3 regions of the Rahnella sp. CFA14(1/10) genome follow, and region 2 is predicted to be linked to each of the others. Evidence: riboswitches for the same ligand, from Rfam matches in the RefSeq annotation. Region 2 holds a riboswitch; each other region holds the start of a gene.

Region 1 (3,279 bases), on a different contig from region 2:
GACCCTGCTTAACGTCTTCTTTGTTAGGCAGGCCGAGATGCTCTTTTGGCGTGACATAACAGAGCATGGCGCAACCGAACCAGCCAATCATTGCGGCACCAATACCGGACGTGAAATGGTCATAACCCGGCGCGATATCGGTAGTCAGCGGGCCGAGGGTATAGAAGGGCGCTTCGTGGCAATGTTCGAGTTCTTCGGTCATATTGCGGCGGATCATCTGCATCGGCACATGTCCCGGTCCTTCGATCATGACCTGAACATCATATTCCCAGGCGATTTTGGTCAGTTCACCTAATGTACGTAATTCGGCAAATTGCGCTTCGTCGTTGGCATCCTGAATGGAGCCAGGCCGCAGGCCGTCGCCCAGTGACAGCGAGACATCATAGGCGGCACAGATTTCGCAAATTTCGCGGAAATGCTCATACAGGAAACTTTCTTGATGATGTGAAAGGCACCATTTCGCCATGATCGAACCGCCGCGGGACACAATCCCGGTCAGGCGTTTGGCGGTCATCGGCACGTAACGCAGCAATACCCCAGCGTGTATGGTGAAGTAATCGACACCTTGTTCGGCCTGTTCCAGCAACGTATCGCGAAACATTTCCCAGTTCAGGTCTTCGGCCACGCCGTTGACTTTTTCCAGTGCCTGATAAATCGGCACGGTACCAATAGGTACCGGACTGTTACGCAGGATCCACTCACGGGTTTCATGTATATAACGGCCGGTGGAGAGATCCATCACGGTATCCGCGCCCCAGCGTGTCGACCATACCAGTTTCTCGACTTCTTCTTCGATAGAAGACGTCACCGCCGAGTTGCCGATGTTGGCGTTCACTTTCACCAGGAAATTGCGTCCGATGATCATCGGCTCTGATTCAGGATGGTTAATATTGGCGGGAATAATCGCGCGACCGGCAGCGACTTCCTGTCTTACAAACTCTGCGGTGATATTGGCGGGCAGATGCGCACCGAAGCTTTCGCCGGGATGTTGCTGACGCAGAACGTCACCGCGGATGCGTTCACGCCCCATATTTTCGCGAACGGCGATAAACTCCATCTCAGGCGTGATGATGCCTTTGCGGGCGTAATGCAGTTGTGTGACATTTTTACCCGCAATGGCTTTGCGCGGGCGGGGCAGGTGTTCGAAGCGGAGGTGGTCCAGCCCTTCATCCGCCAGTCGCTGCTGGGTAAAACCGGAACTGACCTGCGGGAGTTCCTCCGTGTCCGCCCGCGCGTTTATCCAGCGGGCGCGTAATTTTTCCAGGCCGGTATGCACGTCGATAACTGCCGACGGATCGCCGTAAGGCCCGGCGGTATCATAAACAGGAATCGCTTCATTTTCTTCGAATTGTGGATTGTCTTTGCCGCCGCCGACCAGCGTCGGGCTGAGCTGGATTTCACGCATCGGTACGCGGATATCATGGCGGTCAGTTTCAAGATAAATACGGCGGGAATTGGGAAAAGCTTCACCCTGCAGACTGTCGATAAACGACTGCGCCTGCGCCCGTTGTTCACGGCGGTTTGAAGGTGTCTTTGTAGAAACAACAGTTTTTTGAGTACTCGACATAGCAAATTCCTTGTGTTGTTTTGCGTAGTAAAAACGTGGCAAAAACGTGATGGAAAATTGCTTGTCTGGAGGTTTACGGCAGGAGTAAAAATGGGCGATGGAGCGCAGGCGGCCTGATGCAGGCAGATGCCAGATTACGCTGAACGCATAACATTACTCTTGTTCCCTTCGCGGGTACTAACCCGATCAGGTTCCGCGGATCCCGAATTAACGGTCTCAGCCTGGCGTAATCTTCGCGAGAAAATTATGCGCTAGGCACTCCGACAAGAAGCCTCAATATAGGAGGCGTTTTTTGAAACTACAACTAAAACTATTACTAAAATCACAAATCTTAGCCGGATTTTAGTAGGGCAAAGTCTTAAACCGGTCTGGCGAGATGTTCTTCATTTTCAGGTGGCTTTACTGCCTGACTGCTGCGATTAAAAGCGAGAATAATTAATTGATCTTCCAGCTGAAAACGCGCATCTAACGCTTCACCTATATCGGATAATGCATAATGAAATGCGAAAGCATTGTCATCATCAATATCATTTTCAGTGTAACTATCATGGAAAGCCATGATAGTTTCAGTATTCAGTTCCAGTGCAGGATAGATTTTTGCAGCCTGCAATTTTATCGGGCTATTCGCACCTTCAACTTCATCAATGATCCGCTGATACAGATGGAAATGACCGGCAGACAGATAGTCCACCAGGTTATGGCAAAAGTTATCCAGCGCTTTTTCATTGAGAGGGGTATGTTTTTCTTTATTGGGCTTGAGGCCGACCAAAGTGCAGTACGAAACCAGCAGCTCTTTGCGTGCGTGCAGCCATTGATCCACTAACGCATTATTGCCACCAACGCGTTGGGTCAGTCTTTCCAGACGATTTAGCATGGTTGACTCCGTGAGCGATAAAGACGTAACTAAAAGTTACTAACAGGTGAATATCCCCTCAGATTGTCAGTCCCGATGAGGTTATGCAACAACAATTATGGAATTACAGATTACCGAGCAACACAATGGCTGGTGGGTCATCAGCCAGGACGGCAAGCTATGGCTGCCTGAGGGCGAACTGCCATTTGGCAGCGCCACACAATTTTCTCTGACCGGTAAAACGGCGCGACAGATCGGCGAATGGCAGGGTGAACCTGTCTGGCTGATTCGTCAGGCGATGCCAAACCATATGTTTTCCGCCCGTCAGTTGCTGGATCAGGATCGTGGATTATTCCAGTTGGTCGGGCGCGGTGTACAGCTGTCTGAATTTTATCGATCTCATCAGTTCTGTGGCTACTGCGGGCATGCAATGCATGTCAGCAAAACCGAGTGGGCTGCACTCTGCGGGCACTGCCGCGAACGCTATTATCCGCAGATTGCACCCTGCATTATTGTCGCCATCCGTAAGGGTGATGAGATTTTGCTGGCACAGCATGTCCGGCATCGTAATGGCATTCACACGGTTCTGGCGGGTTTTGTTGAGGTCGGAGAAACCCTGGAGGAAACCGTGGCACGCGAAGTCCTGGAAGAAAGTAATATTCGTGTGAAAAACGTCCGTTATGTCAGTTCTCAGCCCTGGCCGTTCCCCAATTCGCTGATGATGGCATTTATGGCGGATTATGACAGTGGCGACATTCAGCATGACCCGAAAGAGTTGCTTAACGCGAACTGGTATCGCTTTGATGCATTACCGCAGTTGCCACCGCCAGGGACGATCGCGCGCCGTCTTATTGAAGAC
Region 2 (3,279 bases):
AATGGTCGTCGCCTGCGGACCGCCGCCCAGGGAAAGGACGGTGGCGAAGCTGGCGAAACACAGCATAAAAATTAAGGCGGCAGCGGGGAAAATCTGCCGGCGCAACGCGGGCCATTCCACGAAGCGGAATTGCTGCCAGACATTCATGCCCAGTTGGGCGGCCAGCTGGCGCTGTTCAACAGCGATATTTTCCAGTGCCTGCACTAAAAGACGGGTCGCCAGCGGCAGATTGAAAAACACGTGCGCCAGCAAAATCCCCTGTAATCCATAGGGCGAGAAATGATAATCCATGCCCAGCCAGCCGCAAATCTGCGCCAGCCAGCCCTGCCTGCCGTAGACACTGAGAATGCCAAACACCGCCACCAAAACTGGCAATACCAGCGTCATCGCGCATAAGCGCAATAACAGCTGGCGGCCGGGAAAACGGCGACGGAACAACGTGCGGGCCAGCAAAATGGCCGGCAGCACTGAGCATAGCGCTGAAAGCAGCGCCTGCCAGAAGGTAAAGCGGATCACGTGCCAGAGATAAGGATCCTGCCAGAGGGCGGGGCCGCTCATCTGTGGCGCATGACGCCACAGAGAGCCTAAGGCCAGTGCGGCCACCAGCAACATAGCCAGCGACGCGATGACCCCCGGCCACAGCCAGCGCGGGATCAACGGCTGACGGCGTTCTGCCATGCCTGAATCCACTGGCTGCGGTGAGTGGCGACATCCTGTGCGCTGTATTGCAGGGATTTCGCTGGCACGGTCAGCTGTTTAAAGGCGTCAGGCAACGGCGTATTCACGACCGGATACATCCAGTTGCCGGTCGGGATCACTTTCTGGAAATCTTCCGTGGTGACGAACTTCATGAACTGTTCAGCCAGTTTCGGTTGCCTGCTGTTTGCCAGCTGCCCTGCAACTTCAACCTGCATATAATGACCTTCAGTGAAGTCCGCTGCGGCGTAGTTATCTTTCTTCTCTTCAACAATATGGTATGCCGGAGAGGTGGTGTAGCTCAGTACCAGATCGCTTTCGCCTTTGAGGAATAAACCGTAAGCCTCGCTCCAGCCTTTGGTGACGGTAACGGTTTTCTTCGCCAGTTTTTGCCAGGCTAGCGGGGCTTTGTCGCCATAAACTTTTTGCATCCACAGCATCAGGCCCAGACCCGGCGTGCTGGTGCGCGGATCCTCATAAATAACTTTCCATTTCTGGTCGCTGTTAATCAGCTCATCAAGGCTTTTTGGCGGGTTCTTGAGTTTATTTTTGTCATAGACGAACGCGAAATAGCCGTAATCGTAAGGCACGAACGTGCTGTCATTCCAGCCACCCGGCACTGTCAGTGTGGCGCTGGTTTTCGGCGCTTTGGCAAATAAACCGGTTTGTTCTGCCGCCTGCAGCAGGTTGTTATCCAGACCGAGGACGACATCAGCTTTGCTGTTTTTACCTTCCATCCGCAGACGGTTCAGCAAAGATACGCCATCTTCCAGCGCCACGTATTTCAGTTCACAGCCGCATTGCGCCTCAAAGGCCTTTTTAATGGCCGGACCGGGGCCCCAGTCGGCAGAGAAAGAATCGTAGGTGTATACCGTCAGAACAGGTTTTGCAGCCAATGCAGGTGCAGAAAGTAACAGCAGGCAGGACAATAATTTTTTCAACTTTGCGCTCCAAAAAAATGAAAGGGCAAAGGATTTTGAGTGAGCATCGCGCAGTCTCAAATCCCTCCGCCGGTATCAACCGGATCAGGTTCGACGGGTCTATATCTCAGCCAAACTTGCTGCGCAGGTGTTGATCCGGCGTCGGGCAGTGCTCGAAATGCTCACGTACTTTGTGTACGCTCTGCTTTCTCCGCGCTGGCCTTCACCGGCTGAACACTTGCTCGCGGCGTTTACATCGCTGCTTTAACAAGTCGGGCACCCCGTTGAGAACGGATGTCATTCTAGTGATTAACGGCGCGATGCGATAGTCCGATTAACTGTCAGGTGGCGCAAACCAGGCGGATTTAAAGTCGAACCAGCCGAGGGTATTCATGCGCACGCCGCGCATACTGCGTTGACCCTGCAATACCAGCCAGTGATGGAACAGCGGGTGGATCTGATGGCTGACCGTCTGTTTCTGACTCCATGTCGCCATCGATAAGTTCCCTGCGTGCCACTGCGCGGCATCGTCGTTCATCTCTTCGCTGAAGCAATGCCTGGCCAGTGGCAATTCGTAGAAATGCGCGAATAATGAAAACTCCAGCGGCAGGGTGAAGTTGGCACTGCCGAGCCATACATCACTTTTAGCGTCGCCGCGGTGCCAGACTGCGTAATCCACTACCTGAGTAATCAGTTCGATACCTTCAGCCACCAGCAGCGGTTTCAGCGCATTACAAATGGCCTGATGTTCGGAGTGCTCGCCGTAAAATGTCAGTGTTATCTGCGTCAGATTTTGCGGTCTGGGCGGACGCGGCTGCGGCGCTTTATGATGCCATCGCGGCAAAAGGCCGTACGCCGGGGACCAGTAGCGCTGATAAATGGGTTCCGCATTATTCAGCAGAGCGATGGGATTGAGTAAATCGCACAACCACTGGCGTGTTTCTTCTGATTGTCCGACCGGTGAGCGCTGGTCAAAAAGCAGGAAATAGCAGCCTTCTTCAAGGCGGCTTTCCAGCTCGCTTTTGCCGGATTCATCGGCCTGAAGCTGCACGCCGGAATGCACCAGCTCTTCACTCAGTTCCGGTAGTACCCAGATATTCACTTCATCAATAAGCGCCCGGAAGCCAAAATAATCGTCAAAGGCGCGGATGCGCAGCTGCGTTTTAATATTACGTACCACGGCGTAAGGACCGGTGCCGACCGGATGGCGGGCAAAATCAGGCAGGGACTGCCATTCCTGTGGCAGGATCATGGCGTGGATATTGCCGAACAGCCATGGCAGCCAGCGATCGGGTTCATTCAGATGGATATCGATGACATTCGGCGTGGGCGTTGTGACCGACTTCAGGTTGCTGAACAACGGATGCGATTTCAGGCGCATAAAAGTAGTGATGATATCCGCCATCCCGAGTTCACGGCCGTGATGAAAATGAATGGCGGGACGCAGATAAAACCGCCAGTGTAGCGGAGAAACTTTCTGCCAGTGATGGGCTAAATCGCCTTCTGCTTCCCCATTTTCCTCATTTATGCGTGTCAGACCGCTGAAGATCTGTCTGGCAATATGGGTTTCTGAACGGCGCAACATAGTGCCGGGCAGCAGGTTAATCAGCGGACGGTAATACAACACGCGCAGGATATGTTTGCCCTGGCGAAAACTGCGTCC
Region 3 (3,279 bases), on a different contig from region 2:
TACCGGCCCGATGCCGTGACCGACGTCAAGTGAATCGGCCTGCATCAGCGCCTGCTGTAAATAGTCTTTGGCTTCACGCACAGTACCGGCCCAGTGTTGATGACGCGGACGTAAAGCGGCCAGCGCGGCCGACAGCGTACAACCTGTGCCGTGAGTATGTCGGGTATTCACGCGCGGCGCAGTAAACCGCTCGCGGGAACCCGGTGTAAACAGCCAGTCAGGGCTTTCCTCATCGCTCAGATGCCCCCCTTTCATCAGCACTGCGCCACATCCCATCGCCAGCAGTGCTTCTCCCTGCTCACGCATTTCGGTTTCGTTCACTGCGACCGCACATTCCAGTAACGCCGCCGCTTCCGGCAGGTTTGGCGTAATCATCGAAGCCTGCGGGATCAGCAAACGGCGCACCGCATCAACGGCTTCCGGCAGCAGCAAAGGATCGCCACTTTTCGCCAGCATCACGGTATCCAGCACCACAAACGGTGGCTGATAATGCCGGATCCGCTCCGCCACCGCTTCCACAATCTGGCTGTTTGCCAGCATGCCAATTTTGGTACTGTCGATCCGCACATCGCTCAGTACGGAATCAAGCTGTGCTGAAACAAACCCTGGCTCAATGTTATAGACCGATTGCACACCACGGGTATTTTGGGCTACCAGCGCGGTGATCACACTGGTACCGTACGCGCCAAGCGCCGAAAAGGTTTTTAAATCCGCCTGGATCCCTGCCCCGCCACTCGGATCAGTGCCTGCAATCGTCAGTGCATTAATACGTTTCATTGTCTGCCTCGCCGTTCAGCCATTCTTCGCCCATTAAATACAGATTATCGAGGAATTCAGGCGTGAAACTGCCCGGCCCTTTCACGGCCATACAGGCGCGTTCGCCCGCGCAGGACATCACCCGGCAGGCGGCGGCCACGTTATCCAGACGATCGCCCGGCAAAGCCGCAAAGGCGGCTACTACTGCGGATAGTGCGCATCCTGTTCCCACCACTCGGGTCATCATCGGGTGCCCGCCAGCCACAGCCCAACTGCGCTGGCCGTCGGTGACATAATCGGTTTCACCGGTGACAGCCACGACTGCGCCGGTCTCACGCGCCAGTTGCTGTGCGGCAGGTAAAGCAGAAAAGGAATCATCGCCGCTGTCAACGCCGCGCCCGGACGCACTGACGCCGCTGAGGGCCAGGATTTCGGAGGCATTGCCGCGGATTGCTGCGGGTTTAAGTGTGATGAGTTCACGACAGAATTCTGTACGCCAGTTCAGGCCGCCGACGGCAACCGGATCCAGCACCCAGGGCTTTCCGGCCTGACTGCCTGCCTGAATGGCTGCCAGCATTGCCTGCGCATGGGGATGTGTCAGCGTACCGACATTGACCAGCAGGGCATCGGCGATGGCACTAAATTGTGCCGCTTCGGCGGGATCAACCACCATCGCAGGAGACGCGCCCAGCGCCAGCAGGACGTTGGCGGTAAAAGATTGCACCACGTCATTGGTCAGGCAGTGAACCAGCGGCGCAGCAAAGCGAAGTTGTTTCAGAGAAGTGGCGGCTAAAGCGCCGGGAATGTAGGTAGGTCGGGTATTCATAAGTCTCCCTACCGGCGCTCAAGAAGGCGGTATCAGGAGAGATACCTGACTTCCCTACGCTGGCATAATCCAGATCAGGTAATACGGGTAAAATCTCAGCCCTGCTTTGCAGCGGGCACCCCGAGTCAAGGGAGCATTATTGGCGGCGGAGGTCAGAAGATCAATCAGCAAATGCGTTAAAAAACCAATCAGTGAAGCTTATTGAACTCATTCCGCTTCACTGGCAGTATCTGGGCACAGACCTGAATAACATACGTTGATGAAAAACTTCCTCAGGAGTCAATGCTTGCCCTCAACAATGACTGTACGCCCTTATCAAGAAGCAGACCGCCCGTTTTTACGTACGCTCTATCTGGCCTCGCGCAAGCACACCTGGACATGGCTGGAAGACGATTTTCAGCTGGAAGATTTTGACCGGGCAGTGCTCGGCGAGACAATACTGGTCGCAGAACGTGACGGACATTTACTGGGATTCGCCTCAATTTTCACTCAGGAAAATTTTTTGCATAACCTGTTTGTTGATCCGCAGTATCAGGGAACCGGTGCAGGTTCGGCATTGCTTCACGCTGCTGAAGAAACCTTTACCCGTCAGGGATCGCTGAAATGTTTAGCCAAGAGTAAAAATGCCGTCGCTTTTTATCTGTCAAAAGGCTGGACCATCATCTCTGCGGGGGACAGCCCAAAAGGTGAATACTATTTATTTCATTCACCAAAGAAATAATTGAGAAGAAAATGATTACCCCGAAAAACCTTATTTTCGTGGTTCTGACGAATATCATTTTTTCTTTGTCGTTAAGAGGTTAAATTCCGCAGCAGTGCTATACATACGATGGCTTCCTTAAAAATTTCGAGGGTATGAATGAAAACAATGAAACTGATGCAGATTGCTGCAGTGACCGGTGCGCTGTTCCTGGCCGGTTGTACCAGCCATATTACCCAGACAGAAAAATACTCCGGTTTTTTAGGTGATTATTCCGGTCTGAAGGAAGTCAAAACTGCATCAGGTAATCCGGTGCTGCGCTGGATAGATCCTGCTTTCAAAAAAGCCAATTATTCTTATATCAAATACGAACCGATTAAATTCTATCCGGAACCTCAGCCAACGGAACAAATCGACAAAGCTACCTTGCAGGGGGTGCTGGATTACGCCAACAGCCGCATGAAACCGGCACTGGCAGAGCGCATGCCACTGACAGATCACGCAGGGCCGCGCACACTGATTTTCAAAGGTGCGATCACCGGTGTGAACACCTCGGCAGAGGGTTTGCAGTTCTATGAAGTCATCCCGGTCGCGCTGGTTATTGCGGGTACTGAAACCGCCACAGGCCATCGTACGCGTGATACTGAAGTTTACTTTGAAGGTGAGCTGATCGATGCCAGCACCGGCAAACCGGTGATTAAAGTCGTGCGTAAAGGCTTCGGTAAGCAGGTTGCCAACGATACTCAGAAAGTCACTGCTAACGATTTAAAAGTTGTAGTAGACAGCCTGGCGAACGATACCAAGCTGTTCAAAGAATAACTCCCGAAACAGCATAACAATGAGGGCAGCCAGAGGGCTGCCTTTTTTGTTTACCGGGAATGATAAACCTTCAGACTGAATCAGCGATAAATTCCCGTAACCACTGATGTGCCGGGTCACGGTGCGCACGTTCATGCCACACCATAAACATGTCAAAACCCGGTACATCAAGCGGGGC

What was found. A riboswitch is a leader RNA that binds a small molecule or an ion and turns the genes downstream of it on or off. The one in region 2 is predicted to bind thiamine pyrophosphate.
Region 1: it holds a riboswitch for thiamine pyrophosphate, as region 2 does, so the genes downstream of both, thiC (phosphomethylpyrimidine synthase ThiC) here and thiB (thiamine ABC transporter substrate binding subunit) in region 2, are expected to answer to the same signal.
Region 3: it holds a riboswitch for thiamine pyrophosphate, as region 2 does, so the genes downstream of both, thiM (hydroxyethylthiazole kinase) here and thiB (thiamine ABC transporter substrate binding subunit) in region 2, are expected to answer to the same signal.

What each region holds. Positions count from the first base shown of each region.
Region 1 covers NZ_SEWS01000020.1:7,262-10,540, reverse strand. The annotation lists gene thiC (phosphomethylpyrimidine synthase ThiC) at 1-1,567, opposite strand, end outside; TPP riboswitch at 1,714-1,840, opposite strand; gene rsd (sigma D regulator) at 1,926-2,441, opposite strand; gene nudC (NAD(+) diphosphatase) at 2,539-3,279, shown strand, end outside.
Region 2 covers NZ_SEWS01000005.1:122,712-125,990, forward strand. The annotation lists gene thiP (thiamine/thiamine pyrophosphate ABC transporter permease ThiP) at 1-678, opposite strand, end outside; gene thiB (thiamine ABC transporter substrate binding subunit) at 654-1,637, opposite strand; TPP riboswitch at 1,681-1,910, opposite strand; gene sgrR (HTH-type transcriptional regulator SgrR) at 1,951-3,279, opposite strand, start outside.
Region 3 covers NZ_SEWS01000008.1:93,870-97,148, reverse strand. The annotation lists gene thiD (bifunctional hydroxymethylpyrimidine kinase/phosphomethylpyrimidine kinase) at 1-777, opposite strand, end outside; gene thiM (hydroxyethylthiazole kinase) at 764-1,582, opposite strand; TPP riboswitch at 1,617-1,715, opposite strand; gene EVX52_RS16650 (GNAT family N-acetyltransferase) at 1,881-2,303, shown strand; gene EVX52_RS16645 (DUF3313 domain-containing protein) at 2,442-3,101, shown strand; gene EVX52_RS16640 (LysR family transcriptional regulator) at 3,172-3,279, opposite strand, start outside.